3 regions of the Silvimonas sp. genome follow, and region 2 is predicted to be linked to each of the others. Evidence: predicted binding sites of a transcription regulator. Region 2 holds the regulator's gene; each other region holds the start of a gene.
What was found. Region 2 encodes FNR, which switches genes on or off when oxygen is low (the NO sensors DNR and NnrR bind a similar motif). Its sites were predicted from a motif close to TTGATNNNNATCAA; they were not measured.
Positions count from the first base shown of each region.

Region 1: a site for FNR is predicted at 5,618-5,631, ahead of P4L78_RS19940 (phosphoketolase family protein). Genes of this name have one in related genera too.
Region 3: a site for FNR is predicted at 2,513-2,526, ahead of pflB (formate C-acetyltransferase). Genes of this name have one in related genera too.

Region 1 is NZ_JARLJK010000144.1:135,708-143,630, forward strand. Features, by position in the region: gene P4L78_RS19915 (sugar ABC transporter permease) at 1-662, opposite strand, end outside; gene P4L78_RS19920 (sugar ABC transporter substrate-binding protein) at 721-1,971, opposite strand; gene P4L78_RS19925 (AraC family transcriptional regulator) at 2,220-3,041, shown strand; gene P4L78_RS19930 (VOC family protein) at 3,260-3,679, shown strand; gene P4L78_RS19935 (sodium:proton antiporter) at 3,971-5,371, shown strand; gene P4L78_RS19940 (phosphoketolase family protein) at 5,752-7,923, shown strand, end outside.
Region 2 is NZ_JARLJK010000122.1:357,577-365,499, reverse strand. Features, by position in the region: gene P4L78_RS14405 (PrkA family serine protein kinase) at 1-667, opposite strand, end outside; gene P4L78_RS14400 (sensor domain-containing diguanylate cyclase) at 989-1,957, opposite strand; gene P4L78_RS14395 (hypothetical protein) at 1,957-2,571, opposite strand; gene P4L78_RS14390 (response regulator) at 2,568-2,936, opposite strand; gene P4L78_RS14385 (sulfite exporter TauE/SafE family protein) at 3,017-3,760, opposite strand; gene hemN (oxygen-independent coproporphyrinogen III oxidase) at 3,785-5,182, opposite strand; gene fnr (fumarate/nitrate reduction transcriptional regulator Fnr) at 5,400-6,146, shown strand; gene P4L78_RS14370 (hypothetical protein) at 6,160-6,867, shown strand; gene P4L78_RS14365 (phasin family protein) at 6,987-7,541, opposite strand; gene P4L78_RS14360 (YjfB family protein) at 7,723-7,923, opposite strand, start outside.
Region 3 is NZ_JARLJK010000136.1:287,359-295,281, reverse strand. Features, by position in the region: gene P4L78_RS16925 (PAS domain S-box protein) at 1-677, shown strand, start outside; gene P4L78_RS16920 (peptide chain release factor 3) at 734-2,326, shown strand; gene pflB (formate C-acetyltransferase) at 2,690-5,005, shown strand; partial or broken gene P4L78_RS16910 (glycine radical domain-containing protein) at 5,085-5,255, shown strand; gene pflA (pyruvate formate-lyase-activating protein) at 5,422-6,213, shown strand; gene P4L78_RS16900 (lipoprotein-releasing ABC transporter permease subunit) at 6,328-7,563, shown strand; gene lolD (lipoprotein-releasing ABC transporter ATP-binding protein LolD) at 7,577-7,923, shown strand, end outside.

The sequences.
Region 1 (7,923 bases), on a different contig from region 2:
GCCAGCGCAAAGGTCTGCCGCATTAACGGCAGCGTGATGTAGCGCAACTGATTCCAGCGATTGGCGCCATCAATGCGCGCGGCTTCGTAGAGGTCTTCCGGGATGGCCTGCATGCCGACCAGCAGCAGCACCATGGTGAAGCCGGTCATCTTCCAGGTAACCATGGCGACGATGGAAAACAGCGCACCGTTGGCGGTATCGAACCATTCCAGTGGCTCATCCAGCAGCCCCGCTTTCATCAGAATGGCGCTGAAAACGCCCACCTGATCGTTGTACAGCCACACCCACAACAGGCTGGCTGCACTCATGCCAATCACCACCGGCAGAAAGTACGCAGTGCGAAACAATCCTGACCAGCGCCCCGGGCGTTGCACCACCAGCGCCAGAATGAAGGCAGCGAAAAACAACGCGGGCGTCACCAGCAGCGTGTATTTGGTGGTGAACAGCAGGCTCTGCCAGAACGATTCGTCGTGCGCCAATTGCACGTAGTTATCCAGGCCATTGAAACTGCGTGCGCCAAACAACGGCCAGTCATGCAGCGACATCCACAAGGTCATGCCCAGCGGAATGAAAAAGTAGGTGGCGATCATCAACAGGCACGGCGCCACGAACAAATAACCGGCCCATGCATTGCGCGTGGTCATACTGGCTTGAGCAGCCATGGCAATCCCCCGAGGGAAAGCCGCTCCGCGTGGCAGCGCAGTGCGGCGTTAGGAGCAGTTACTTGCCAGCCAGAATTTCGGCAAAGCGCGTTTGTGCTTTCTTGATGGCGCCATCCACATCACCGCCATACACGGCTTCCTGCACCATCGTCGCCCACGGGCCGTTGTTGTCGTTGATCAGCTGATTGAACTTGTCGCTATAGGGAGCCTGACCCTGACTAAACGCATCGAACGCCACTTGCAAACGCGGGTCGCCGTTGACGTAGGCTTTGCCCAGGTCAGAACGCACCGGAATGCTGCCGTTTTTGGCGAAGTATTCCACCTGCACTGGCTCGGTCAGACACCAGCTAATGAACTCAAATGCAGTGCCAGGGTGTTTCGAGCCCTTGGGGATACCAATCGAATCGCCACCGGCAAAGCTGGCGGTGCCGCCTTTTTCACCGGGGAATGGCGTCACACCAAAGTCGATTTCCGGATGTTCACGTTTGAGCAGGCCAATGGCAAAGGCACCGGTGCCCACCATGCCGACCTTGCCGGTGAGGAAGGTGTTGATAAAGTTCTGGCCCGCATCTGTTTTAGAGCCAGCCGAGATTTGCCCGGTACTCCACATGCGATGGTAAAAATTAAGCGCGTTTTTGACTTCGGGTTTGTCCAGCGTCGGTGTTTTGCCATCGGCACTCAAAATGTCGCCGCCCGATGCCCAGATGTACGGCGTGAAGGTGAAAATCTGGCAGCCGCCACAAGCACCCGAGAAATAGAACCCTTTTACGCCGCCACCCAAAGCGGTGATTTTTTTGGCGTCTGCTTCAATCCCGGCCCAGTCTTTGGGCGGATTGTTGGGGTCCAGCCCGGCCTTCTTGAAAAGCCCCTTGTTGTAAACCAGCAAGGAGCCTTCCGCGCTGAATGGCAGGGCATATTGACGCCCGCCGGAATTGGCCAGCCGCATATGCGCTTTGGACAGCGTTCCGGCAAATGGCAGTGCTTTGGCTTTGTCAGTGATATCGGTCAGTTGCCCGGCTTTGGCCAGTTGCGGCACGTAGATCAAATCCACCGCCAGGATATCCGGCACGTTGCCTGAGGCGGCGGCAGTGCCAAACTTGGTCATGAAATCATCGTTGGGAACGATGGTGAGGCTGATCTGGTCTTTGTGGCTGGCGTTCCAGGCCTTGACCAGAGGCGTGGCGACTGACGAATCCTGCATGCGGACCCAGAACGTCGCGTTGTTTGCATCATCTGCAACGGCGCAGGCCGACGCAGCAAATATCAGGCTCGCGCCCAAAAGCAGAGTTGCCCTTCCAGAGGTATTCATTTTTTGGCTCCGTGATCAGGGGATGGCAGATTGGCCATCGGCATTGCCAGCACATTGAATGGACCTGCACCTGTGTACTGGACGTTATGTAGTGCTGGCCGCAATACTACAGACCGCCAATGCGGCGACAAGCAATCAAACCACACAAAACAGGACTATTCCGACATCGATACCGGTACGCTTAGTCGGAACTGTTTAGGCTGGATAGCCAGATATGGATAATTCAGACACTTATAAGGACACATCGCATGCTGCGGTTTGATCCCTCTTTGCCACTACATGCGCAGAATGGCGGCTTGTTCGTCTCCACCTGCGCGACGTGGACGCACCCGGAACGCATCCTCAATTCTTATGAGCTGGTTTTCGTCAAAGAGGGCGTGCTGTATCTGAGCGAGGAAGGAAACGACTTCGAGGTTCGCGCCGGTGAAGCGCTGTTACTGTGGCCAGGCCGTCATCATCGAGGCACGCGACCCAGCTCGCGTGATCTCAAGTTCTACTGGGCACACTTTACCCACGATGCGCTCGCGGTCATGTCGCAAGAAGGCCAGTTACAAGCGCGCCAGCACGCCGCCGTGGCGCGGCCGGATCATGTCACCGCTTTATTCCGGCGCCTGCTGGACGACCAGGAGTTATTCGGCGCGCGTTCGGCCACGTTGAGCCTACTGATGATGCTGATATTGTGCGAGCTGGCGCGCTCCAGTCAGTCCGCCCGAACCGAAGAAGGCGCGGCATCGGTGCTGGCGGGCAAAGCCGACGTGGTTATACAAACCAAGTTTCAGGACGCGATTTCGTCATCCAGTATTGCTGCCGAACTGCGTTGCAATCCCGATTATCTGGGCCGGGTATTTCGCGCCGAATATGGCAAGACGCTGACCGATGCCATTAACGAACGCCGCACACGTCACGCCGCCGCGTTGCTGGCCGAAACCCGCAGCGGCATCGACGAGATTGCGCGCCAGTGCGGATTTGCCGACACCGTGTATTTCCGGCGGATATTCAAACGCAACCAGGGCATGACGCCGGGTGCGTTTCGCTCTTTGCATACCCGTACGCATATCAACCATGGCTAAGACCACTACGGTTGCCGTGAAGTAACGTGCCGGTACGCATGACAAGCTGTACGGAACACATCTCGCCATGGCTTGTCTGACCGGCCTGGCGCTGGCATACGCTCAAGAAAAATTCGGGTGTGTCATCCAATCAACCGATAATGGCGAGCTGGCTGGTTGCCCGGATAAGGGTCGACTGAGTTTGCCCCGCAGCCTGAGCAATGAACAAGGAGAAAAAAATGAAGTACCTACACACGATGGTTCGCGTCACCGACGTGGAAGAATCCATGCGTTTTTATCGCGACGCGCTAGGTCTGGAAGAAGTCTCGCGCAAAGAAAGCGAGCGCGGCCGCTTTACCTTGATCTACCTGGCAGCGCCTGGCGATACCGACGCGCAAGTCGAACTCACGTTTAATTGGGACCCGGAGGTTTACACCGGCGGGCGCAATTTTGGGCATCTGGCCTATGAGGTCGAAGACATCTACGCCGCTTGTGCCCGGCTGGAAGCACACGGCGCAACAGTTTTGCGCCCTCCGCGTGATGGCCACATGGCTTTCGTACGTTCGCCAGATGGTATTTCTATCGAACTGCTGCAAGCCGGCGCTGCACTACCCGCTGCAGAACCATGGGCTTCCCGCGCTAACGTGGGCACCTGGTAACAGGCACAGTTTTGGCCTGGTCCGTTTTGTCCTTGTCCTATGCAGGGCAGGACAAAACCGGCTTGGCCGCTGGCATTAAGCGGGGAAAACCCGAAACATGCTGCACTGCATGGCCGCCTGGCTATAACCATGTAGCTATCTAGGCAATACCGTCTAAATCAATATTGTGCTCGCCTTTGTTTACCCGTTCGCCGCACCGCGTGCTGCCGGGTCACCGGACACTTAAAAAAACGCTCATGCCACCGTCTGTTCGGTGACACTTACCATCTCTTCAGGACAGCCATCCCGCTCATGACTATCCACCGCTTTGCCGCTTTACTTACCTTTTTGCTCCCTGCCGCCGCCTTTGCCGCTAGCCCCGACGGCGCCAATTTGTCATTGGCGTGGACGATTCCGTTTGCCGGCATGCTGTTGTCCATTGCTGTTTTTCCGTTGCTGGCTCCGCATTTCTGGCATGACCACTTTGGCAAGATCGCCGCCTTCTGGATTGCGGTTTTTCTCGTGCCATTTGCCATGGCTTTCGGTCCGGATGCGGCGCTGCATAGCGTGGTGCATGCGCTGGTAGGCGAGTACATCCCGTTCATCTTGCTGCTGTTTGCGCTCTACACGATTTCCGGCGGCATTCTGGTTTGGGGCACGCTGCGCGGTTCGGCCGGTCTGAACACCGGTCTGCTGGCTTTGGGCACGGCGCTGGCCTCGATCATGGGCACCACCGGTGCGGCCATGCTGTTGATCCGGCCCATCCTCAAAGCCAACGCACACCGTCAGCACAACGTACATGTGGTGGTGTTCTTTATTTTTCTGGTAGCCAATATCGGTGGCGGCTTGACCCCGCTGGGCGATCCACCGCTGTTCCTCGGTTTCTTGCAGGGCGTGAGCTTCATGTGGACGGTGAAACACATGTTCCCGTCCGTGTTGTTCTGCTCGGCTGTGTTGCTGGCTGTGTTCTACGTGCTGGACCGGCGCTTCTGGCAGCGTGATCCCGCACCCGTGGCCACCGAAAAGCCGCAACCGATCAAGCTCTACGGCTTGTGGAACATGGCATTGATTGGCGGCGTGGTTGCCGCAGTGTTGATGTCCGGCGTGTGGAATAGCGGCGTGCAGTTTGACGTGTATGGCACGCCGGTTGATCTGCAAAGCGTGGTGCGCGATGTCTTGCTGCTGGTCTTTGCGCTGATCTCGTTGTGGTTAACGCCCAAGCAAATCCGCGCTGGCAACGAGTTCAACTGGTTTCCGATTCTGGAAGTCGCCAAATTGTTTCTGGCGATCTTCATTACCATCGCGCCCGCCATTGCCATCCTGCGCGCGGGTGAAGCGGGACATCTGGCGGCGCTGGTCAAGGTGGTCAGCAACAGCAACGGCGAGCCCATTGATGGCATGTATTTCTGGATGACCGGCCTGCTGTCGAGCTTTCTGGATAACGCCCCGACCTACCTGGTGTTTTTCAACCTGGCCCACGGCGATGCGGCGCACATGATGGGGCCAATGGCATCCACGCTACTTGCGATTTCCATGGGTGCCGTGTTCATGGGCGCCAACACCTATATTGGTAACGCGCCCAATTTCATGGTCAAGGCGATTGCCGAGCAAGGCAAGGTCAAGATGCCGGGGTTCTTCGGTTACATGCTCTGGTCCGGTGCCATTCTGATGCCGCTATACCTGCTGGTGACACTGATTTTCTTTCATTTCTGATGACGATTTTCGCCTGTCAAAAAGGACCGCTGCTGCGGTCTTTTTTTATTTGGTCAGCCAGCTGAAATCACGCCGTCCTACCGTGCATATTTTTAAATATATGCCATGATAATTTGCACAGTGCTTTCTTTTTGCCGCGATGGAACTGGTAAAGACCATGAGCTGTCTTTCTTCATCTTCGGTTAGAGATTTCTCGGTGGTTACTCGGTAATTTTGTCACAGCAAGCAGAAACGCAACTCTTCGTGTTGATCTGCATCAGATGACTCTTATGTAAACGGCATAGACTGACTTCAACCCGGCACCTTTGTCTTGTCAGCAGGGCAAAGGTCATCACTGTCAAAAAAGTTTTTGCAATCACAACCAGGAAACGAGGTGAACCGTGGCTCAAAAAGCTCTCCCTAAGGACCTCATCGACAAGATGCACGCGTACTGGCGTGCCGCCAACTATCTCTCAGTTGGTCAGATCTACCTGCTCGACAATCCCCTTCTGAAAAAGCCTCTCAAGCGCGAACACGTCAAGCCGCGCCTGCTGGGTCACTGGGGGACCACGCCGGGTCTGAACTTTGTGTACGTGCATTTGAATCGAGTGATCAAAGAACGCAATTTGTCGGTGGCTTATATTGCCGGCCCTGGCCACGGTGGCCCTGGTCTGGTTGCCAACACCTGGCTGGAAGGCACTTACGGTGAGATCTATCCGAGCATCGGCCAGACCACTGATGGTATCCAGCGTCTGTTCAAGCAGTTCTCTTTCCCTGGCGGCATTCCTTCGCACGTGGCACCGGAAACACCGGGCTCGATGCACGAAGGTGGTGAGCTGGGTTATTCGGTTTCCCACGCTTTTGGCGCTGCGTTTGATAACCCGGATCTGCTGGTCGCCTGCGTTGTCGGCGACGGCGAAGCAGAAACCGGCCCGCTGGCCACCAGCTGGCACTCCAACAAGTATCTGCACCCGATCAATGACGGCCTGGTGCTGCCAATTCTGCATCTGAACGGTTACAAGATCGCCAATCCGACCTTGCTGGCCCGTATCCCCAAAGAAGAACTGCAAAAACTGTTCGAAGGTTATGGCTACAAGCCGCACTTTGTTGAAGTGGGTAAAGATGTCCATGACTACACCGACATGCACCAGCGTTTTGCCGCCACCATGGACACCGTGCTGGACGAATTCAAGGCGATCCGCGAGAAAGCCCTGAAAGAACAAAAAGCCGGTAAAGAACTGACTCGTCCGCAATGGCCGATGATCGTTCTGCGCAGCCCTAAAGGCTGGACTGGCCCGGTGGAAATCGACGGCAAGAAGGTTGAGGATTACTGGCGCAGCCACCAGGTGCCGTTCTCCGACATGACGCCAGAGCACGTCAAGAATCTGGAAGACTGGCTCAAGAGCTACAAACCAAAAGAACTGTTCACCGATGACGGCGCCCTCAAGCCAGAACTGCGTGAACTGGCGCCGAAGGGCGACCTGCGCATGGGTGCCAACAAACATGTGCATGGTCTGGTTTCGCAAGACCTGAAAATGCCGGACTTCCGCAAATATGCGGTTGAAGTCAAAAAGCCGGGCACCGTCAACGCCGAAGCCACGCGCGTTATGGGCAAGTTCCTGCGCGACGTGATGAAAGAAAATCTGGACGCCAAGAACTTCCGTATCTTTGGCCCGGACGAAACGGCATCCAACCGCTGGCAAGACGTGTATGACGTGACCGGCAAAGACTGGATGGCCGAGCACAAGCCAGAAGACGCCAACAACGACTATCTGGCACAAGATGGCCGCGTGATGGAAATCCTGTCTGAGCACACCTGCCAAGGCTGGCTCGAAGGCTATCTATTGACTGGTCGTCACGGCTTCTTTAGTTGCTATGAAGCGTTCATTCACGTGATCGACTCCATGTTCAACCAGCACGCCAAGTGGCTCAAAACCACACGTGACATCCATTGGCGCAAACAGATTCCGTCGCTGAACTACCTGCTGACCAGCCACGTCTGGCGTCAGGATCACAACGGCTTCTCACACCAGGACCCAGGCTTCCTTGACCACGTAGTCAACAAGAAGTCCGAAGTCATCCGCGTATATCTGCCTGCTGATGCCAACACCTTGTTGTCGGTAACCGACCACTGCCTGCGCTCACGTCATTATGTGAACGTGGTGGTTGCGGGTAAGCAGCCAGCGCTGCAATACCTGACCATGGATCAGGCCATCAAGCATTGCACCAAGGGCGTGGGCATTTGGGACTGGGCATCCAACGATCAAGGCACCGAGCCCGACGTCGTGGTGGCTTGCGCCGGTGACGTGCCGACGATGGAAGCTCTAGCCGCAACGGACTTGCTGCGCCAGCACTTCCCGGACCTGAAAATCCGCTTTGTGAACGTGGTCGACTTGATGACGCTGCAACCCAAGGTCGAGCATCCGCACGGTCTGGACGATCATGAGTTTGATTCGGTCTTCACCACCGACAAACCCATTGTGTTTGCTTTCCATGGCTACCCTTGGCTGATTCACCGCATCTGCTATCGCCGCAACGGTCACGACAATCTGCACGTACGTGGCTATGTGGAA
Region 2 (7,923 bases):
CCACCAGCGAGGAGATATCCTGGTTGTTTTCATCGCCCGGTTCGGTCTTGGAAATCGCAATCTGCCGCAGTACCGAAGGATGACGTTTCACCACGCGGAACTGGTTGATATCGCCATTGAACTCATGCAACCGCTTCACCGCCCATGGGCTAGGGATCGTCTTGAGGTAGCGATCCGGAATGCCATATTGTTCCTTGAGGATTTCGCCATCCTCATCGGCATTGAACAAGCCCAGCGGCGACTCGTTTACCGGCGAGCCTTTCAGGCAATAGAACGGCACGCGCTCCATCAGCTCTTTGAGCTTTTCAGCAATGGATGACTTACCGCCGCCCACTGGCCCCAACAGATAAAGAATCTGTTTCTTTTCTTCCAGCCCCTGCGCGGCGTGGCGGAAATATGCCACCACCTGTTCGATGACTTCTTCCATGCCATAGAACTCGCGAAACGCCGGGTACAGCCGCATTACCTTGTTCTGAAAGATGCGCGACGCTCGCGAATCCAGGCGGGTATCGACCATCTCCGGCTCGCCAATCGCCATCAACATGCGTTCGGCAGCGGTCGCATAAACCGAGCGATCCTGCCGGCACAACTCCAGATATTCCTTTAGCGTGAGTTCTTCTTCGCGGGTGCGCTCGTATCTCGAGGCATAGTGATTGAACACGTCCATGACGCATCTCCAGCTTCGGTGGATTGGGATACGGCTGCCACGCGTCGCCAGGTGGGGTTTGAAACGGGTAGTCAAAGCAGCAAGGGGCGGCGCTGGACAACGAGGTGGCATCGCGCCCCCTCGCTTTTTGTTATAGACGAGGCTTACCGCAGATGAGTTCAGAATATCGCGAAGAATGTAACAGTAATTACAAGAAAAGCGCTTGCCGGTGCTGCAGTGCGCCGAAGCGCTTGAATTGGCGGGAGATTACCCGCCAGAAAGGAGAAATCGAGTACGTGGATGGCGCAGAAAATGACTGTGCGAAAAAGCAACAAGCGCAAATCAATCCGCGCCCAGTTCCTTGTCAACCATTTGCGCGCTGTAGAACGTCACGCGATTACGCCCGGCCCGTTTGGACGAATACAAGGCAAGATCGGCCTGGGCTTTTACGCGATCAACCTTGGGTGTGCCCGGTTCGTAAACTGCCACGCCCAGGCTACCTGTGACGGCAATCGGCACCTCGTCGTAGCTGATCGGGCTTTCGGCAATGGCGCGCCGAATGCGCTCGGCTGCGGCAATAGCGCCGTCCCGACCCGTTTGCGGCAGCATTAGCAAGAACTCTTCACCACCGTAGCGTCCGAACACGTCGGTATCGCGTAGCACCCGGCGAATGCGCTCTACCACCTCGCGCAGCACTTCATCGCCGCCAAGGTGGCCGTGGGTGTCGTTGATCTGTTTGAAATGATCCAGGTCCAGCAAGATCACGCTGAAGGTTTCAGCCTGATAACGCTCGACCCTGGCGATTTCATCCACCAACCGCGCTTCAGTAAAGCGGCGGTTGTAAACGCCGGTCAAACCATCGCGACTGGAGCTTTCTTCGAGCTTGGCCATCGCCTGCTTCAGCATGCTTTGGTAAACCGCCGCATCAGTCACATCCGAAACCGTGACCGCTACGGCGCTGACTTCGCCTGTGGCTTCACGTACCGGCATGAACGTGCAGTTTTGCTGCATGAAATCAATGCCGCCAGTAATTGGCCGGTTGTGCCGGAACGGAAACAGCCAGGGGCGCTGCTCCCATGAGGTGAAGGCAAAGTTGTGCAGCGTGAATACACCATCGACCTTTTTGGCCAGCCACTTTTGCGGCAGGTCCGGGAACAGTTCAAACAGATTCTGCCCAATCGCGGCCTCGGCGCTCACGCCGCTGTGGTCTGCCATAAAGCGATTCCACAGTAAAACCCGGTACTGCTTGTCCACCGCGAAAATGCCAACACCGACTTCACTGATAATGAAATTGCGCAACGTCTCCAGCATTAGATGCTTTCCATGAACGCATCCAGCGCCTTTTTCAGTTGGGTGATGGATTCTTCCGGCATCAGCGTGAGCAAATGGCAGGTGAAATCGCGAATTTCCAGGGTGAAGCGCACCTGAATCAGCAAGGCGCAATCCCACGTCAATTGCTCGGGGTTAATCAGTCGGTCAACCTCGGCGTTTTCGGCAATCAGCGTAGGTGGCGAATATGAAAGTGGCGACAACAGTAGATCGGCAATGCCGTTCAAACATGCGCCGACCAGCACATTGCCGACATCAAGCAGCAACTCACGTTCGGTGGAGGCGCCGATCTCGTCTTCGTAGCCCATGAGATCAGCCAGGTTGCGACAGCCACGCTCGTCGTAGATCACCACGGCTTCGCCACGCAACATGCCGCTGAAAGACTGGCGCACTGCGGTAACGGCCAGCTCACGCCCGACGGTGTTAGCAATGGTTTCGGAGATATTGCTCGCATCCGCAAGGCAAATCCCCGGCACCGACAAATGCACAAACCCGCCCATGATTTGTGCCAGCAAAGCTCCCGCCCTGCCCATGGCGATGTTGGTTACTTCCTGCAGCGCATCGCGCTGGTCTTCGTTCAAAGCAATCGCAGTCATAGGTTGATCCCGTACTCGCGCAGAACAGCCTCAATGCTAACCGGATCGACAGGCTTTTTCACGAAAGCAGCCGCGCCCAGCGCCCGTACACGCTCGCGAGCGAGGGTCTGTACGTCGGCGGTAACGACGATCACGAAAGAGTTCAGGCCTTCTTTCTGCAGCGTTTCCAGGACGCCATAACCATCCAGATCTGGCATGGTCAGGTCAAGAAACATCACATCAGCCTTTCCATTTCTGTAAGCTTCAAGCGCTTCGAGACCATTGCTGGCCTGGGTGATTTCCACATCCCATTGCGGCGGCAACGCTTTGATCAGCATTTTGCGTGCGATAGTGGAATCGTCGACAACGAGGATCGGCGTGGGCATGCTGGGTTTTGACCTATTCAACGATGCTAAAGGCATAAGCTGACAGATTTTAGTTCAGTTACGTTGCACTGAATAGTCTGTCAAAGGACTATATGACTAAATAGCAGCAGTGAAACCAGGCGCCAGATACCAAACGACACAAATAACAATCCTGCCACAAGCCTGACCAAAGGCTTGCGCAACAGAAGGTTTGCACGCCCCGCCGCCTGGCCAATCAACAACAGGTTTGGCAGTGTTCCCAGCCCAAAGGCAAGCATTATCAGGGCCCCTCGAACGACACTGCCGCTAGCCAAAGCTGACAAGCTTGCGGTGTAGACCAAGCCGCAAGGCAACCAGCCCCATAGGCCACCGATAATAAACGTGTCTCGCCAGTGCCTGACAGGCAAGCGACGCGCCAGTAAGGGCTGAATTTTTCGCCAGACGGGCCGACCAACGGTTTCCAGCCGAGTCACCCAGGTCGACCATCCAGCCAGATACAAGCCCACCGCAATCAATAGCAGGTTGGCCAGTACAAACAGGACTACCTTGATCGACTGCAGCGAAACAAGCGCCGGCAACGAACCAATGGCACCAACCAAAGCCCCGATCAGCGCGTAACCGCCAATCCGGCCCAGATTAAAACCGAGGTGATAACGCAAGCGCGGACCTGGCGGCAACTGCAGGCTGAATGCAGCAACCACCCCGCCGCACATACCAAAGCAGTGACCACCGCCCAGCAGGCCGGCCACGAAAAAAGCAAGAAGGTCAAAATCGTGCAAATCAGAACCCTGGCAAAGAAAACAATCTGCGGCGGCCTCAAGGCCAGCCGCCACGGCGCGTTGCACGCCGCATGCCGGTCTGAGCTTACCTTAAACCAGGCGCGAATAGCTCGCTGCGGTGGTCTTCTCGCGCAGATGACGGTCGAACACCATCGCAATGGAACGGATCAGCATGCGTCCTTTAGGCGTGACCTCAATGCCCTCTTCGCTCAACTGCAACAAGCCGTCCTGCTCCATCTGTGACAGCCGCCCCATTTCGGGGGCGAAGTAGGTTTTGAAATCCAGTAACCAGGCGGTTTCAATCTGTCCAAAATTGAGGTTAAAGCGACACATTAATCCGTGAATTACCGAACGGCGCAGCAAGTCATCCATATTCAAAATATACCCGCGCTCAATTGGCAATTGATTACGATCGAGCATCTCGTAATACTCATCGATATTTTTTGAATTCTGAAAATACCCGGCCCCAACCTTACCAATTCCGGATACACCAAATGCCAGCAAATCAGATTCCGCGTAAGTTGAATAACCCTGGAAATTACGCTGCAAAGTACCACGGCGCTGGGCAATGGAAAGATCATCATCCGGCAATGCAAAGTGATCCATGCCGATATAAACGTAACCAGCGGCAGTCAATTTGTCGATGGCTGCATGCAGTATATCCAGCTTGGCCGATGAGTCGGGCAATGCGGCCGTATCAATGCGTCGTTGCGGCTTGAAGCGCTCAGGCAAATGGGCGTAATTATAAAGCGCAATGCGGTCTGGATGGATGTCCAGCACCCGGTCGATGGTTTGCATGACACTAGCTACAGACTGGAACGGCAGGCCATAGATCAAGTCGATACTGACTGAACGAAACCCGGAAGCGCGCGCGGCGTCAATCACCTTGCGGGTCTGCTCTTCACTCTGAATCCGGTTAACGGCGCGCTGCACTTTCTCGTCAAAGTCCTGAACGCCAACACTCACCCGGTTAAAACCCGTTTCAGCCAGCAACGCTATTTTTGATAATTCAAGTTTGCGCGGATCAATTTCGATTGAATATTCGCCATCCGTCAGAATGTCGAAATTATCATTAATTGCGCGCATTAAAGTGGCTAGTTGGGTTTCCGGCAAAAAAGTCGGTGTACCACCCCCAAAGTGGATCTGGCCAACCTTCATTCGGTATGGCAATATATTTACGTGAAGCTGTATTTCTTTTTGTAGATACTCTGTATATTTAACTGCCTGCGATTCATCTTTGGTAATCACTTTATTGCAAGCGCAGTAATAGCAAATCGTATTGCAAAACGGCAGATGAAAATATAAAGAAGCAGGCTTGTCCGCCTCACCTACACGCGAATGCAACAGCATCTCGCGATAATCGGCAGTTTCAAGCTCGGCAAATCGGTCTGCGGTGGGATAAGACGTGTAGCGAGGGCCTTTGCCATCGTAGCGCTCGACAAGAGATCGATCGAATTCGACCTGCTGGATCAACGGTGTTGTATGCATTTGTCCTACCCCTAAAACACAGGGTAAAGATTTTGCCTACATCTGGGACATAGTTACTTGATCCAAATCAATACGACTCGCATGATGCTAGCATCTACTGCGAGGATACGTGACCTGGCTCAATAAGCGGCACAGAATTCGATGAAGCGGCACACAGGATTGTGTAAGGGTGCCGCTGCAATGGCGTAAAAATTTCAAGTCATAGTGGAACAACATCATGCTGTCACCAATTCAGTTACGCGAAACCGGCCTCAAGCAACTGCGGCACGCCTGCTCAAATTGCAGTTTGCGTGAACTGTGTCTGCCCATTGGCTTGTCGCCCGAAGAAATGCGACAAGTTGATCAATTGGTCAGCCAGGGCCGCCCCATCAAGCGCGGCGAAGCACTCTACCGTGCCGGTGAGCCGTTCCATGCACTCTATGCAGTGCGCCTCGGCTTCTTCAAAACCAGCATCGTTTCTGAAGATGGTCGCGAACAAGTGACCGGTTTTCACATGAATGGTGAGTTGATGGGCATGGATGCAATCAGCACCGACCATCACACTTGTGACGCAGTTGCGTTGGAAGATAGCGAAGTATGCGAACTGCCCTTTGCTGAAATCGAATCCATGTCGCGCCGTATTCCCAACCTGCAACGCCATCTTTACAAGATGATGAGCCGCGAAATCGTCCGCGATCATGGCGTAATGCTGCTGTTGGGCAATATGAAGGCAGAGGAACGGATTGCTGCGTTCTTGCTCAATCTCTCGCAGCGCTTTGCCTTACGTGGCTATTCGCACAGCAGCTTTCATCTGCGCATGACGCGCGAAGAAATCGGCAGCTACCTCGGCCTGAAGCTGGAAACGGTAAGCAGAACCTTATCGCGCTTCCAGGACAATGGTCTGATTCGAGTACAGAACAGGCTCATCGAACTGAAAGACACCGAAGGCTTGAAACAATTGATGAACAACTGTCAAAGCAATTGACTGCCTGATTCCAATGCTCACGCAAGTTTGCCTGGTTGCCCCAGCGGCGCTCGCATCCTCCATCCTTGGCCGCCTGGCGCGATCAGGATTGGGGGTGCCGGTATTTCCGGCAGAAACTCCAACTGCTTTGCCGCCTGCACCCACCCCCGACAGCACGTTGGTGTTGGTGAACCCGCAAGGGCTCGCGGAATATCTGGCATGGAAAAGCCAAGCCGATGCACAGGGCTGGCATCTGCTGGATATAGCCGGCAACTTGCAAAACCCCCTCGGGCAAATCTACGGCTGGATGCTCGCTGTCGGTGCAAAGCACAGTGACCTTGCAATAGCCGAACCCATCATTGCAGCGTTGTCGCCAGCCCTGCCCAACGCATGGCTTCACGCAGGCGGCCCCGGGGCTGGCGCGTTTTTGCAGACCGCAAGCGGTGCCTGCCTAATGCAGTCTGGAGAGGTCTGGTTGTGGTTACAGCGCGCGTTGCAGCAACCCGGCAGCACGCCGTTTGATCTGCAGTCTTGGCAATACCTGGTTCACGGCGGTTTTGAGAAGCTGCAGCGAGAGGCGCGGGATTACCTGGCCCTCGACACCGAGCCGTTCACTCCATGGCACGCCGCGCAAAGTGGCCTCTTGCTCCAAGGTAGCTCTAATGCACTGGCGAGGGAGCTAGCACAGTGGCTGCTGATACTCCCAGTCGTCCCAAGCCCGTCCGCCGCAACCGCGTCCTGACACTTCAACAGCACAAGGCTAAGCCAGTATCGGTGGTGCGTTGGCAAAAAAAATGGCCCTCGTCAGAGGGCCATAATCGCAATCGGCAGATATGCGCTTTGAAACGTTAAAACATTTGCTCAAGCAGCTTTGCGACGACCGTTCGCCGCAGGCGCTGCTTTAGTCACATTCTGTACTACAGTGGCAACCCACTCTTCGCTCTGCTTGCGCGCAGCGGCTACTGTTGTGCCATAAGCGTCCAGCGAAGCCGCTACGCCATTGCGCAACACTTTGATGCCTTCGGCACCGGCGGGCGCTTGATCAGCGAATGCGTCAAATCCGGAAAGCACCTCATCGCCAGATTTTTTGACTTGCTGTTCGACCAATTCGCTCAAGGCCTGTTGGGTTGCTTGCGCAATGCCAATGGATTCACGCCATGCGGCAGTGGCTTTTTCAATTAGCGGCTCGACCAGGCCACGCTGTAATGCCAAAGCACCTTGCACATCTTTGGTCTGCGAGAAGGCTTTGATCGCCTCAACGTTATCGGCAGCCACAGTCTTGGCAAAGCCCAGCTGCACGCCCCACAAACGCTCCGCACCGGCCAGAAAGGTCTGTGCGTAATTCAAGGACCGCTCGATCCCGACTTGTTGAGCGCGGGAAAACTCTTCGGCAAAACGGTTGGAACCAAACGTCATGATCTTTCCTTTAGGATTTGTGCAACGCAACATCTGGAAGCATTGTGGCAGAACGCCGATACATGTCAATGCAATATTTGTGCGGCGCACAAAATAATCTTCAGACGAAAAAAAACGACCCTCAGGTCGTTTTTTTAATCCGGTGGCTGAACCACCAACTCACGCGCGGGGAGACTCCCCATTACGCCTTGGTATCTACCGCGTTGCCCAGATTAGTCGGGTTGTTATATTGCGGCACCGGCGGTAATGCCTGCAGCAAGCTCAGCGCTGCCGAGGCCTGCGCGTCGTTGGCTTTTTTCATTACCCCGACGCCAACAGCCACGTTGGTCGCTGCGGGTTGCAGAACCAGAGAATTAAGCAAGCTGCTTGCCGTTGATGCAGA
Region 3 (7,923 bases), on a different contig from region 2:
CGATGCATGCAATTCTGAGTTTCTCGGAAATGGGCATTTCCAAGGCCAGTCGCGGTGAGCCAGGCGCGTTGGGGCGCTATTTTGAGCGCATTCATTCCAGCGGCAACCGCTTGCTGGTGCTGCTGAATGACTTGCTGGATATGTCCCGTCTTGAAGCCAACAAGATGCGCTACGACAAAACCCGGCACTGCCTGCAATTGGCAGTACAAGGCGCTGCCTCTGAAATTGCCCCGCTACTCAGCACGCTCAATCTGCGGCTGGATATTGAAGACGACAGCGAACCGCTCTACGCCGTATTTGACCAGGCGCGACTGATGCAGGTGGTGGTTAATCTGTTATCCAACGCTATCAAGTTCAGTCCGCCCGATAGCGTTATCGAAATCCGCTATCTGGAACAGGCGACGCTGGCATCAGGCGCCGCTGCGGTCGGTTTGACCGTGCGTGACCATGGACCCGGCATTCCGGAACACGAACTGGATGCCATCTTTGACAAGTTCATCCAGAGCGCGCGGGTACGGGCCGAGGCTGGCGGCACTGGTCTTGGGCTGGCAATCAGCAAGCAGATCATGGAAGACCACGGCGGCAGCGTGACCGCGTGCAACCACCCCGACGGAGGCGCGGTATTTACCGTACTGCTGCAAATGGAGCAACAACTGACGGCCAGCACCGTCGGTTAGCCGCCACCGACGCTTTGCCGTACAATTGCCGGTTTCGCTTTCAACTGCCCCAGACCATGCCCGATATTGCTCGCGAAGTTGCGCGCCGCCGTACCTTCGCCATCATTTCTCACCCCGATGCTGGTAAAACCACGCTGACTGAAAAACTGTTGCTGTTTTCAGGTGCGATTCAGCTCGCCGGTACCGTCAAGGGCAAGAAAGGTGGCAAGTTTGCCACTTCGGACTGGATGGATATCGAAAAGCAACGCGGTATTTCGGTTGCATCGTCGGTCATGCAGTTTGATTACCGCGATCACGTGGTCAATCTGCTCGACACTCCAGGCCACCAGGACTTCTCAGAAGATACCTATCGCGTGCTGACCGCTGTCGATTCAGCACTGATGGTGATTGACGCGGCCAAAGGCGTGGAAGAGCAAACCATCAAGTTACTGAACGTTTGCCGCTTGCGCCACACCCCGATCATCACGTTCATGAATAAATATGACCGTGAAGTGCGCGACAACCTGGAATTGCTGGATGAAGTCGAATCAGTCCTGAAGATTCGCTGCGCTCCGGTCACTTGGCCTATCGGCATGGGCAAGACTTTCCGCGGGGTGTATCACATCCTCAACGACCAGGTTTTGCTGTTCAAGTCGGGCGAAGGCCGCTCCAGTGACGCTGACGAGATTATTCAAGGCCTGGATAACCCACGCCTGGATGAGTTGTTTCCGCTGGAAATCGAACAAACCCGCATGGAACTGGATCTGGTGCGCGGCGCTTCGCACCCGTTTGATCTGGGCGAGTTCCTCTCCGGCAATCTGACGCCGGTGTTCTTTGGCTCGGCCATCAACAACTTTGGCGTGCGTGAAATTCTGAACGCACTGATTGACTGGGCCCCGGCTCCGGCAGAGCGTGATGCTACAGCGCGTGCAGTCTCGCCAACCGAAGAGAAGTTCTCTGCTTTTGTGTTCAAGATTCAGGCCAATATGGACCCGCGCCATCGCGACCGGATTGCGTTTCTGCGCGTTTGTTCTGGCCAATTTGAACGGGGCATGAAATTCAAGCACTTGCGCTTGGGCCGGGAAATCGCGGCCAACTCGGTGGTGACCTTTATGGCGCAAGGGCGCGAGCAAGTCGAAGAAGCCTATGCTGGCGACATTATTGGTTTGCCCAACCACGGCAACATCCAGATTGGCGATTCGTTCTCTGAAGGTGAAGTGCTGGGCTTTACCGGCATTCCTTACTTTGCACCGGAAATGTTCCGCATCGTACGCATCCGCAACCCATTGAAAATCAAGCAATTGCAGAAAGGCTTGCAGCAACTGGGTGAAGAAGGCGCCGTGCAGGTATTCAAGCCACTGAATGGCTCGGATCTGATTTTGGGTGCCGTGGGCGTGCTGCAGTTTGAAGTGGTGGCTAGCCGGTTGGCCAACGAATACGGCGTTGATGCCATGTTTGAACCGGTGACCATCTATACCGCGCGATGGGCTTCGTGTGCTGATGCCAAACGCCTGGCCGAATTTGAACGGGCGCTCGAAAACAATCTGGCCCGTGACGCAGCCAATAGCCTGGCCTATCTGGCAACCAGCCGGGTCAACCTGGCATTGACTCAGGAACGCTGGCCCGAAATCGTGTTCCACGAAACGCGGGAACACGCCGTTACTCTTTAACGGCTCTGGTTGTAGCGCAATAAAAAAAGCACCGGCTATCCGGTGCTTTTTTTATTGCCCTTGCAATCTGCCGATTCTGTTCGAGCCTTAGAAGACACTTGCTGCAATTGTCTCTTCAACACCAGCAAAAACTACGAAATAAAACTACGAGAATATTCATTCTGCATCACATTCCCAGTCAAATTATTGACGTAGATCAACAAATTCCAGCTTCAATAAGCTGTTGATCTGTGTAGATATTTGCCAGGCTTTCCCCGTAGCGCGGTGCTATTCTAACTGCATCTAAGGCCCCTGAGGTGAACCCTCCGGGGGAGTAGTCTGAAGGTTTATGTCAAACAGACAGTCACCAAGGAGCATCAAACCATGAACGCACCGGAAGTTAATCTGCAGCTTGAAGCCTGGCGTGGTTTTACCGCTGGCGAGTGGCAGAAAAAAGTCGCTACCCGCGATTTTATCCAGGAAAATTATACCCCGTACGATGGTGATGACAGCTTCCTTGCCGGACCGACCGAACGCACCACCCAACTCTGGAACGAACTCTCCGTCCTGCTGAAAGAAGAACGCAAACGCGGCGTGCTGGAAGTCTCCGCTCAGGTTGGTTCTTCGATTACCTCGCACGGCCCAGGTTATATCAACAAAGATCTGGAAACCATTGTTGGTTTGCAAACCGATGCCCCGCTGCGCCGCGCCATCATGCCAAACGGCGGTCTGCGCATGGTGCAAAACTCCCTCAAAGCCTACCACTTTGAAGAGTCCCCGCTGATTACCGAAATCTTTACCAAATACCGTAAAGATCACAACATGGGCGTATTTGATGCCTATACCCCGGAAATCATGGCTTGCCGCAGTTCGGGCGTGATCACCGGTCTTCCTGACGCCTATGGCCGTGGCCGTATTATCGGTGACTATCGCCGTGTGGCACTGTATGGCGTGGACTTCCTGATCGCGGATAAAAAACGTGAAAAGGCTGAACTGGATAACGTTCCGTTCACCGAAGAAGTCATTCGTCTGCGTGAAGAACTGTCGGAACAAATCAAGGCGCTGGCTGAACTCAAGCAAATGGGCAAGTCCTACGGCTTTGACCTGGCTCGTCCTGCTGCTACCGCGCAAGAAGCTGTGCAATGGCTGTATCTGAGCTATCTGGCTGCCGTGAAAGAACAAAACGGCGCAGCTATGTCTATCGGTCGTATCTCGACCTTCCTCGATATCTATATTGAGCGCGACATTAAAGAAGGCCGCATCACCGAAGCCGAAGCGCAAGAAATGATTGACCACATGGTCATGAAACTGCGGATCGTGCGTTTCCTGCGCACACCAGAGTACGACGAACTGTTCTCCGGCGATCCGACCTGGGTTACCGAATCGATTGGTGGCGTTGGCCTGGATGGTCGCCCTCTGGTCAGCAAGTGTAGCTTCCGTGTTCTGCACACCCTGTACAACCTCGGGCCTGCACCGGAACCTAACCTGACTGTGTTGTGGTCAACGCAATTCCCGCAGGGCTTCAAAGAGTTCTGCGCGAGGGTGTCGATTGATACCTCTGCCATCCAGTACGAAAACGACGATCTGATGCGTCCGCAATGGGGCGATGACTACGCAATTGCATGTTGCGTTTCGGCAATGGCCGTAGGCAAACAAATGCAGTTCTTTGGCGCTCGCGTCAACTTGGCTAAAGCCATGCTGTATGCCATCAATGGCGGCGTGGATGAAAAGAGCGGCAAAGTCGTGGCCAAGGGTTTTGAGCCAATCAAGAGTGATGTGCTGAGCTATGACGAACTCATGCCCAAGTACGACCTGATGCTCGACTGGCTGGCCAAGACTTACGTTACCGCGCTCAATTGCATCCACTACATGCATGACAAATATGCGTACGAACGCATCGAAATGGCCCTGCATGACCGCGATATCCTGCGCACCATGGCATGTGGTATCGCCGGTTTGTCAGTCGCAGCGGATTCGCTGTCGGCCGTGAAGCACGCCAAGGTTCACGTTATCCGTAATGAAAACGGTCTGGCTGTCGATTACAAGATCGAAGGCACCTACCCTGCATACGGCAATAACGACGACCGTGTCGATGACATCGCGGTATGGCTGACCGAATCGTTCATGAAGAAGATCAAAGCCCAACCGGCCTTTTACCGTAACGCCACGCCAACCCAGTCCGTACTGACCATTACCTCTAACGTGGTTTATGGCAAGAAGACCGGTAACACGCCAGATGGTCGCCGTTCAGGTGCACCGTTCTCACCGGGTGCCAACCCAATGAATGGTCGGGATGAAAACGGCTTTATCGCTGCGGGCTTCTCAGTTTCGAAGATTCCATACGAAGCTGCGCTGGATGGTATTTCATGGACAGCCTCGATGACACCGGACTCGTTGGGTCACAACCCGCAAGACCGTATCAAGACTCTGGCTGCCTCGATTGACGGTTTGTTTGGCCCGCACGGTGAAGGCGGTGGTTCAGCATGTGCCGCAACTGAAGCCGTTGAAACCGCTATGGACAAGTTGTTCCATCTGAATATGAACGTGATGAATCGCGACACCCTGATGGATGCGATGGAGCACCCGGAAAACTACCCACAACTGACCGTGCGTGTTTCTGGTTATGCCGTCAATTTTGTGAAGCTGACCCGCGAGCAACAAATGGACGTGATTAACCGCACGTTCCACGATCGGGTTTAAACCAGCAAGAGGGATGTCCGGAGTTTTACTCCGGCATCCCGGCAACAAGGACTTCGAAATGGCTCAGAATCAATTGTTTCACCTGAACATGAATGTGTTGAATCGGGACACTCTGCTGGACGCAATGGAAAATCCAGACAAATACCCGCAACTGACAATTCGTGTGTCCGGCTATGCCGTGAATTTCGTCAAGCTCACGCGTGAGCAGCAGCTGGACGTGATCAACCGCACTTTCCACGCAACGGTATAACCGTAGCGCGTCAGCCTTACCGCTGACCCATCAAATCGCGGACCGGTATGGCATTTGCCCCCGGTCCGTTTTATATATGCTTTATCGCCTGCTGGTTTTGCCAGTCGGCCCCAGTTGGCCCTTGGGCAAACCCATAAAAAATCAGAATTTGTACCCCGGAGATCACATGGAAACCATCGAACTGAAAAAGGTCGGCGAGATCGCCCCGGCTGCTTACGATGCGCAGGGTCGCCAGGTTGGCTTTGTGCATTCCATCGAGACCGGCGCTGCGGTCGATGGTCCGGGTATGCGCTTTGCCCTATTTGTGAGTGGCTGTCAGTTCCGCTGTCTGTACTGCCATAACCCGGATACCTGGAAGCTGCATAACGGCAAGGTCTACACAGTCGATGATGTCATTGCGGAGATCGGCAAATACGCCAGTTTCTTGCGGGTGGCCGGTGGCCTGACCATTTCCGGTGGCGAGCCGATGATGCAAGCCCATTTCACCGGTGAAATCTTCCGTCGCGCCAAACACGAACTGAAACTGCATACTGCGCTCGACACCCAAGGCTTCCTGTCGGGCAACCTGCCTGATGAGTGGTTTGAACCCATTGACCTGGTGCTGCTGGATATCAAGGAATTCAACAACGAACGGCATGAGCGCCTTACCGGAAAACCGGTCGAACCCAGTTTGCTGTTCGCCAAACGTTTAGCCGCCATGAAAAAGCCGGTTTGGCTGCGCTATGTGCTGGTGCCCGGTTTTTCGGACTTCGAAGACGATGTGGAAGGTCTTGCCACTTTCGTGGCCAGCCTGGGCAATGTGGAGAGAGTAGAAGTATTGCCCTTTCACAAAATGGGCGAATCCAAGTGGCAAGAGCTCGGGCTGGATTACGAACTCACCAACGTTCAACCGCCTTCGCCCGAACTGACCCATCGCGTACGCGAGCAATTTCGCAAGCACGGGCTAACCACCTACTAAGCTGAAATCGCCTTTCAGGATGACCCCATGCCCCGCGTAGGCCATTTCCGGATTCGCGGGGCGTTTTACGGCAGGCATGTTAAACTTGCCCTGCCTTGAACAAGTCCCCTGCCCATGTACGAACTCCTGATCGGCCTGCGTTACACCCGAGCGCGAAGGCGCAACGGCTTTATCTCGTTTATCTCCCTGATTTCCATATTGGGTATCGCGCTAGGCGTTGCCGCGCTGATCATTGTGCTGTCCGTCATGAACGGCTTCCAGGGTGAGGTGCGCGATCGCATTCTGGCCATGGCCGCCCACGTACAAATCAGCGGTGCGGATAACCATCTGCAACAGTGGCCAACCGTGGCGCAAGAGGCTGCCAAAAATCCGCATGTCAAAGCCACCGCGCCTTATGTGCTGGGCCAGGGCTTGCTGACTGCGGGTGGTCAGGTCAAAGGTGCGTTGATTCGAGGCATCGACCCCGCGCAAGAACCTGGCGTCAGCCCGGCGGTTGCCAACGTTTACGGCGGCAAACTCACCAACTTGATCCCCGGGACCTTTGGTGTGGTTTTGGGCTGGCAGCTGGCCAATGATCTGGGTGTTCGTCCCGGCGACAAGGTCACTTTGATCACACCGGATGGCCAAGTTACCCCCGCCGGATTGATTCCCCGTTTTCGCCAGTTCACCGTGGTCGGCTTGTTTCGTGCGGATTACTACCCCTACGACGCGGGCGTAGCGCTGATTGAAATGTCCGACGCGCAAAAGCTGTTCCGCATGGGTGATGCCATCTCGGGGGTGCGTTTGCGGCTGGATGATCCTTTGCTGGCGCGCAATGTCGCGCTGGAAATGGCTGGCCAGATGCCGAACCAGATGGTTAGCGACTGGAGCATGGAAAACCCCACCTATTTCCGCGCGGTAGAAATTGAAAAACGCATGATGTTTCTGATTCTGACCCTGATCGTGGCCGTGGCTGCGTTCAATCTGGTGTCCACGCTGGTTATGGTCGTCACCGACAAACAAGCTGATATCGCCATCCTGCGCACACTAGGCGCATCACCGGCCTCGATCATGAAAATCTTCATGATTCAGGGTGCGGTCTCTGGCTTTGTTGGCACATTCACCGGCGTATTCGGCGGTGTATTGGTCGCTCTGAACATTGGCACGATAGTCCCGTTTATTGAACGCATCTTGGGCACCCACATCCTTTCGCCAGACGTTTACCTGATTACCGAGTTGCCCTCCAAAGTGGAGTGGAGCGATGTCAGCAGCATCGGTCTGATCTCGCTTGTGCTGGCGCTGCTCGCCACTATTTATCCAAGCTGGCGCGCCTCCCGTGTCAATCCGGCGGAGGCACTGCGCTATGAATAAGCAGCCAACAGCCATGCCAACCAACGTTTCCGATCTGGTGATCCAGGCCCAAGGTATCAGCAAGAGCTATATCAGCGGCAAGCTGGAAACCCACGTGCTGAGCAACGTCGACCTCACGCTGGCCAAGGGCGAAACGGTAGCGATTGTTGGTGCATCGGGTTCTGGCAAATCCACGTTACTGCATTTGATTGGCGCGCTGGATGTGCCATCGGCTGGCAGCGTACGCATCCTGGGAGCCAATCCGTTCACACTGCCCGATAGCAAACGTGGTGAGCTACGGAATCGCCACTTGGGTTTTGTGTACCAGTTTCATCATCTGCTGCCGGAATTCACCGCCGCCGAAAACGTCGCCATGCCCTT